One region of the Micromonospora sp. C41 genome, then DNA from elsewhere that is predicted to be linked to it. Evidence: riboswitches for the same ligand, from Rfam matches in the RefSeq annotation. Region 1 holds a riboswitch; the other holds the start of a gene.
What was found. Region 1 has a riboswitch for cobalamin ahead of metE (5-methyltetrahydropteroyltriglutamate--homocysteine S-methyltransferase). Riboswitches for the same ligand answer to the same signal wherever they lie in the genome.

Region 1 (3,405 bases):
GACGGCATCCGGGCGCAGCCGGGCTGGGCCAACACCGTCCACACCCGCTCCGACGGGACCGTGCTGCGCGTCCTGGCTCCGGGGAAGGCGGCCGGGGCCGGCCTGCTGAGCACCACCTATCTGGACTCCTACATCGCCTCCGCGTGGAACGCGTACACCACGAAGACGCTGACCGTGGCGCCCTTCGCCGACCAGCCGGCCATCCGGTACTACGGCCGCACCTCGGGCAACACCATGACCTTCACAAACGGCAGCGGCCAGGTGGTCGCCTCCTTCGACCGGCCCTCCTCGGCCAGCGTCTGGGGATGCGACGGCGACCTGCCCGCGCCGAACGACCAGGTGGTCGGCCCGATCTCGCGTACGCTCTGCGCGGCCCTCAACCGAGGCACGCTCGGCACCATCGACACCCAGCCCAGCACGAACGCCGCCGACTTCTACCGCAGCAACCCCACCAACCAGTACGCCCGCCTGATCCACGCCAACATGACCGACGGCCGGGCGTACGCGTTCGCCTTCGACGACGTCGGCGGATTCGAGTCACTGGTGCACGACGGCGACCCCCGTTCGGCCGGACTGATCCTCAGCCCGTTCACCGGAGGTGGGGGCGGCAACCCGACCACCGGGGTGCCCGTGGTCAGCAACTGGAACAACAAGTGCATCGACGTGCCGAGCTCCAACTTCGTCGACCGCGCGCCGCTGCAGATGTGGAACTGCAACAACACCAACGCGCAGAAGTGGACGTTCAGCGGCACGGCGCTGAAGAGCCAGAACAACAAGTGCATGGACGTCGACGCCGGGTCCACCGCCAACGGGGCGGTGGTGCAGCTCTACACCTGCAACGGCACCGGCGCCCAGCAGTTCACCCTGAACTCGGCCGGGGACCTGGTCAACCTTCAGGCCGACAAGTGCGTCGACATCAAGGACCGGAACGGCAACGACGGCGCGAGGCTCCAGCTCTGGGATTGCACGGGCACGGCCGGCCAGAAGTGGCGCAAGGGCTGACCGGCCCTGCGACGGGGGGCGGGGGCCGACCGCGAGTCGCTCCCGCCACCCGCCGCGACGGCTCGCCGTCCCGCAGGACGGACGCGCCGACCACGTCGGCTCACCGCCCCATACGATGGACAACGGTGCTGGTTCGCCGTGCCCGTGACGGGTGTGGCGTCGTAAGAGGGAACCCGGTGTGAGTCCGGGACTGCCCCGCAGCGGTGAGTGGGAACGACAGCCGTCATCGAAGCACTGGACCGTGAGGTCTGGGAAGCGACGGCCAGTAGGTGACCGGGTGGATCCGGTCGCGCCCGCGAGTCCGAAGACCTGCCCGCACCGCGCGCACCGTCCGGTGTGCGCCGCCGACGGTCGCTCGGGACGGCCGGTGCGGAAGCCGGTACGCCGTCTGTGCCCCTTCCCTCCCCGCCTCGATCGGCCTCGTGTGCTTCGAGGGAAGGGATCTCCATGAGTACCGCATTCGGTCAGAGCACCGTGCTGGGCTATCCACGTATCGGGGGCAACCGGCAACTCAAGAGGGCCGTCGAGGCCTACTGGGCGGGCCGGATCGACGCCGAGGAGTTGGCGGCGACCTCTGCCGCGCTACGGGCGAAGGTGTGGCGGACGCTGCGCGACGCGCGCCTGGACGCGATCCCGTCCAACACGTTCTCCTACTACGACCACGTGCTGGACACGGCCGTCGCCGTCGGCGCGATCCCGCGCCGGTTCGCCCGTCTCGGCCTCGGCGACCTCGGCACCTATTTCGCCATGGCCCGGGGCGTCGATGCCGAGCCGGCGCTCGAACTGACGAAGTGGTTCGACACCAACTACCACTATCTGGTTCCCGAGATCGGCTCCGACACCACCTTCGCGGCGAATCCCGACAAGGCGCTGCGCGAGTACCGCGAGGCCCGCGAGCTGGGAATCGACAGCCGGCCGGTGCTGGTCGGGCCGGCGACATTCCTGCTGCTGGCCAAGCCCACCGAGGCGGGCGGCGAACCGTTCGACCGGCTGACCGACCTGGTCGACGTGTACGCCGGCATCCTGCGATCCCTCGCCGCGGCGGGCGTGCGATGGGTGCAGCTGGACGAACCCGCCTACGTCGCCGACCGGAGCGCCGCCGAGATCGACGCGCTGCGGGAGGCGTACACCCGGCTCGGCGCGGTGGAACAGCGGCCGGCGATCTTCGTCGCCACCTATTTCGGCGAGCTCGGTGACGCGCTGCCCGCCCTGCTCGACACGCCGGTCGAAGCGGTCGGCGTGGATCTGGTGGCCGGGCCCGGCAACCTGCGGCGGCTGGCCGGTGCGGGACCGCTGCGCGGCAAGACGATCGTGGCCGGCCTCGTCGACGGCCGCAACGTCTGGCGTACCGACCTGCGGGCCGCCGTGGCGGCCGGTGCCGCCGTCACCGCCCTCGCCGACCACGTCGCCGTGTCCACCTCGTGCTCGCTGCTGCACGTGCCGGAGGACCTGTCCGCCGAGACCGCTCTCGACCCGGCGCTGCGTCAGCGGCTCGCCTTCGCCCGGCAGAAGGTCGATGAGGTCGTCCGGCTCGGCCGCGCGCTGCGCAACGGCACCACGTCCCTGCCCGAGCCGCTGCCGCCCACCCCTGCCGCCTGGCGCGACGACACCGTACGCGGTCGGCTCGCCGCGCTGCGCGCCACGGATCGGCAGCGCGGCGCGTACCCGGAGCGTGCGGCGGCACAGCAGGCCCGGCTGAACCTGCCGCCCCTCCCGACCACGACCATCGGATCGTTCCCGCAGACCGACGAGCTGCGCCGCGCGCGTGCCGAGCACCGGGCCGGGCGTCTCGACGACGCCGCCTACACGCAGCGGATGCGCGCCGAGGTCGAGCACGTCGTCCGGCTCCAGGAGCGGCTGGGCCTGGACGTGCTCGTGCACGGCGAGCCGGAACGAAACGACATGGTCCAGTACTTCGGCGAGCAGCTGGACGGGTTCGCCGCCACCGAACACGGCTGGGTCCAGTCCTACGGCTCCCGATGCGTGCGTCCGCCCGTCATCTACGGCGACGTGGCACGCAGGGCGCCGATGACCGTCAACTGGTCCACCTACGCGCAGTCGCTGACCGACCGGCCGGTCAAGGGCATGCTCACCGGCCCGGTCACGATCCTGGCCTGGTCGTTCGTCCGCAGCGACCAGCCACTGGCAGACACTGCGGACCAGGTCGCGCTCGCCCTGCGCGACGAGTGCCGTGATCTCGAGGCAGCCGGTATCCGGGTCATCCAGGTCGACGAGCCGGCGCTGCGTGAGACGCTGCCACTGCGCAGGGCGGACCAGAAGGCGTACCTGGACTGGGCAGTCGGGGCGTTCCGCCTGGCCACCTGCGGAGTCGCCGACGACACCCAGATCCACACCCACCTGTGCTACTCGGAGTTCGGGGAGGTGATCACGGCCATCGACGCC
Region 2 (3,405 bases), 400 kb from region 1:
TGGTGCTGCTCGGCGCGCTGTTCGTCGCGGTGCAGCTCACCGTGGACCTGGCTCTCGGCGTGGGCGCCGGGCGGTTCGCCCGCCGCTGGGGCGACAGCCGCTGGTCGCGGCGGGTCGACCGGCTCTGCGCTGTCGCCTTCGTCGCGCTCGGTGTCCGGCTGGCCGCCGGCTGACGCTTGCTCGACTCCAGCTCGCCGAGATGGCGGCATCAGGAGGGCTCCGACCCCGCCACCTCGGCGAGCTGGTGAGGATCACGCTCCGGCGCCCGGGGCGGGGCGGCGGGCCGCTCGCGGTCCAGGTGCAGGCGCAGCAGCACCCAGCCCAGCGACACACCGCCGATGAACACGTACGCGGGCTGCGTGCCGAACGTGTCCCAGCAGGTGTGCAGCGTGACGGCGGCGGCGAAGGTGAGCAGGAACGCCGCCAGTCTCCGGCCACCGGGCGCGGCGGCGAACGTGAACAACGCGGCGGCGGTCAGCCCGGTCCAGGCCAGGTGCGCGGCGGGCGCGGTGAGACCGCGAACCAGCAGCGTCCGCTCGACGGCGCCGAGGTTGCCCTCCGACCCGACGAACGCGGCGAACGCGTACCCCATGGTCTCCAGCGCGGCGAACCCGGCGCCGGAGGCCACGCCGATCACCAGGCCCTGCGCCGGTGACCGGTGCCGCCGCCACAGCAGCAGGATGCCGGCCGGCACGATCAGCTTCGCGGTCTCCTCGGCCAGGCCGACGAGCGCCATCGGCAGGACGCCGAGGCGGTGCAGCGTGCCGTACTCCAGCCAGCCGGCGGCGACCACGCCGACCACGCCGCCGAGAAGCGCGGCGACGCCGACGACGGAGCCGGGGACCGGGCGGCGGGCCGGCCGCCCCTGGGCGAAGGCCAGGAACGTGGCGGGCGCGACGCACGCGCCGAGCACGATCAGCGCCGGCACGAACGTGACGGTGCCGGTGCCGGACAGTGTCTCCAGCACCAGCAGGTGAAGCCCGACGCCGACGAGCAGGACCGCCACCCACGCCCAGCGGCGTCCGGTATTCCCCATACGCCGAGTATCGCGCCCGGCGGCGAGCGCCGGCATCGGGGGTAGGCACTGTGGACAGTGAGATCCATGCGACACGCCCGACACGACATCTGGTGTTGCCCAACCGCCCCCACCGCCATATATGGTGGTGCCGCAGCTGGTTCGGCCGAGCCCTCCGGGGCGGGGCCGAGGCAAGAGGGAACCCGGTGGAAATCCGGGACTGCCCCGCAGCGGTGAGTGGGAACGACAGCCGTCAACAGCACTGGGCCACCGGCCTGGGAAGCGACGGCCGGTAGGCGACCGGCGACCCCGGTCGGGCCCGCGAGTCCGAAGACCTGCCAGCGCGCCGTGCGCCTCCGCGTACGGCGGCCGGAGGTCGCGCGGGACGACCGACGCCAGCAGCCGGGCCGGCCGCGCCGTGCCCGTTGGCGTCTCCCGCCGTCTCCAGACGGTGACAGCGAGGAGAGGTCATGACTGTCGTGCAGGAAAGCCCGCCGGCCACCGGCGGCGGGTCCGAGGCCCGCCGGCCGGCGATGCGGGTACGCAAACGGGACGGCGACACCGAGCCGGTGGACGTCGGCAAGATCGTCCGGGCGGTCGAACGCTGGGTCGCCGACCTGGACGAGGTGGACCCGCTGCGGGTGGCCACCAAGACGATCAGCGGGCTCTACGACGGGGCGACCACCGCCGAGCTGGACCGGCTGTCGATCCAGACCGCGGCGGAGCTGATCGGCGAGGAGCCGCAGTACTCGAAGCTGGCGGCAAGGCTGCTGGCCGCGTACGTGGACAAGGAGGTCCGCGGTCAGGGCGTGGCGAGCTTCAGCCAGTCGATCGCGTACGCGCACGGGCTGGGGCTGATCGGCGACGAGACGGCCGCATTCGTCGCCCGGCACGCCCGCAAGCTCGACGACGCCGTGGACCCGGACGGCGACAGGCGGTTCGAGTACTTCGGACTGCGTACCGTGGCCGACCGCTACCTGCTGCGGCACCCGCAGTCGCGGCTGGTGGTGGAGACGCCGCAGTACTGGCTGCTACGGGTGGCCTGCGGGCTGTCCCGCACCCCGGGCGAGGCGGTCGGCTTCTACCGGCTGATGTCCAGCCTGGCCTATCTGCCCAGCTCCCCCACGCTGTTCAACTCCGGCACCCGGCACACCCAGATGTCGTCGTGCTTCCTGGTCGACTCGCCGCGCGACGAGCTGGACTCGATCTACGAGCGCTACCACCAGGTGGCGAAGCTGTCGAAGTTCTCCGGCGGCATCGGCATCGCCTGGTCGCGGGTGCGCGGCCGGGGCGCGCTGATCCGGGGCACGAACGGCCGGTCCAACGGCATCGTGCCGTTCCTCAAGACGCTCGACGCCGGGGTGGCCGCGGTCAACCAGGGTGGCCGGCGCAAGGGCGCGGCCTGCGTCTACCTGGAGCCGTGGCACCCGGACGTGGAGGAGTTCCTGGAGCTGCGGGACAACACCGGCGAGGAGTCCCGGCGTACGCACAACCTCAACCTGGCCAACTGGATCCCGGACGAGTTCATGCGCCGGGTCGAGGCCGACGGCGAGTGGTCGCTCGTCGATCCGTCGGACGCCCCGGAGCTGCCCGACCTGTACGGGGAGGCGTTCGACGCCGCGTACCGGGCGGCGGAGAAGAACGCGGTCCGCACGGTACGGGCCCGGGACCTGTACGGGCGGATGATGCGCACGCTCGCGCAGACCGGCAACGGCTGGATGACGTTCAAGGACGCCGCGAACCGGCTGTCCAACCAGACCGGTGAGCCGGGCAACGTGATCCACCTGTCCAACCTGTGCACCGAGATCCTGGAGGTGAACGACGACGCCGAGACGGCGGTGTGCAACCTCGGCTCGGTGAACCTCGGTGCCCACGTCACCGCCGACGGGGTGGACTGGGAGCGGCTGCGCGCCACGGTCCGCACCGCTGTGGTGTTCCTCGACCGGGTGATCGACATCAACTACTACCCGGCCGAGCAGGCGGCTGCGTCGAACCCGCGCTGGCGGCCGGTCGGGCTCGGCCTGATGGGGTTGCAGGACGCGTTCTTCACGCTGCGCCTGCCGTTCGACTCCCCCGAGGCGAAGGAGCTGTCCACCCGCGTGCAGGAGGAGATTTTGCTGACCGCGCTGGAGACCTCCGCCGGGCTGGCCGAGCGGTTCGGGCCGCATCCGGCGTACCCGCAGACCCGGGCCGCGAAGGGTGACCTGCACCCGGACCTGTGGGGCGCGGAGCCGGCGCAGGCCGGACGGTGGGCGGCGCTGCGTGAGCGGATCGCCGCAGGCGGGCTGCGCAACTCGCTGCTGGTGGCGATCGCACCGACCGCCACCATCGCCTCCATCGCCGGCTGCTACGAGTGCGTCGAGCCGCAGGTGTCCAACCTGTTCAAGCGC

Region 2: linked by a shared signal. The riboswitch ahead of KBX43_RS01830 (ribonucleoside-diphosphate reductase subunit alpha) and the one ahead of metE (5-methyltetrahydropteroyltriglutamate--homocysteine S-methyltransferase) in region 1 are both predicted to bind cobalamin.

Annotation. Positions count from the first base shown of each region.
Region 1 is NZ_JAGPXP010000001.1:216,322-219,726, forward strand. Features, by position in the region: gene KBX43_RS00295 (beta-1,3-glucanase family protein) at 1-1,002, shown strand, start outside; cobalamin riboswitch at 1,115-1,334, shown strand; gene metE (5-methyltetrahydropteroyltriglutamate--homocysteine S-methyltransferase) at 1,450-3,405, shown strand, end outside.
Region 2 is NZ_JAGPXP010000001.1:617,496-620,900, reverse strand. Features, by position in the region: gene KBX43_RS01840 (LysE family translocator) at 1-173, shown strand, start outside; gene KBX43_RS01835 (PrsW family glutamic-type intramembrane protease) at 209-1,036, opposite strand; cobalamin riboswitch at 1,157-1,373, shown strand; gene KBX43_RS01830 (ribonucleoside-diphosphate reductase subunit alpha) at 1,486-3,405, shown strand, end outside.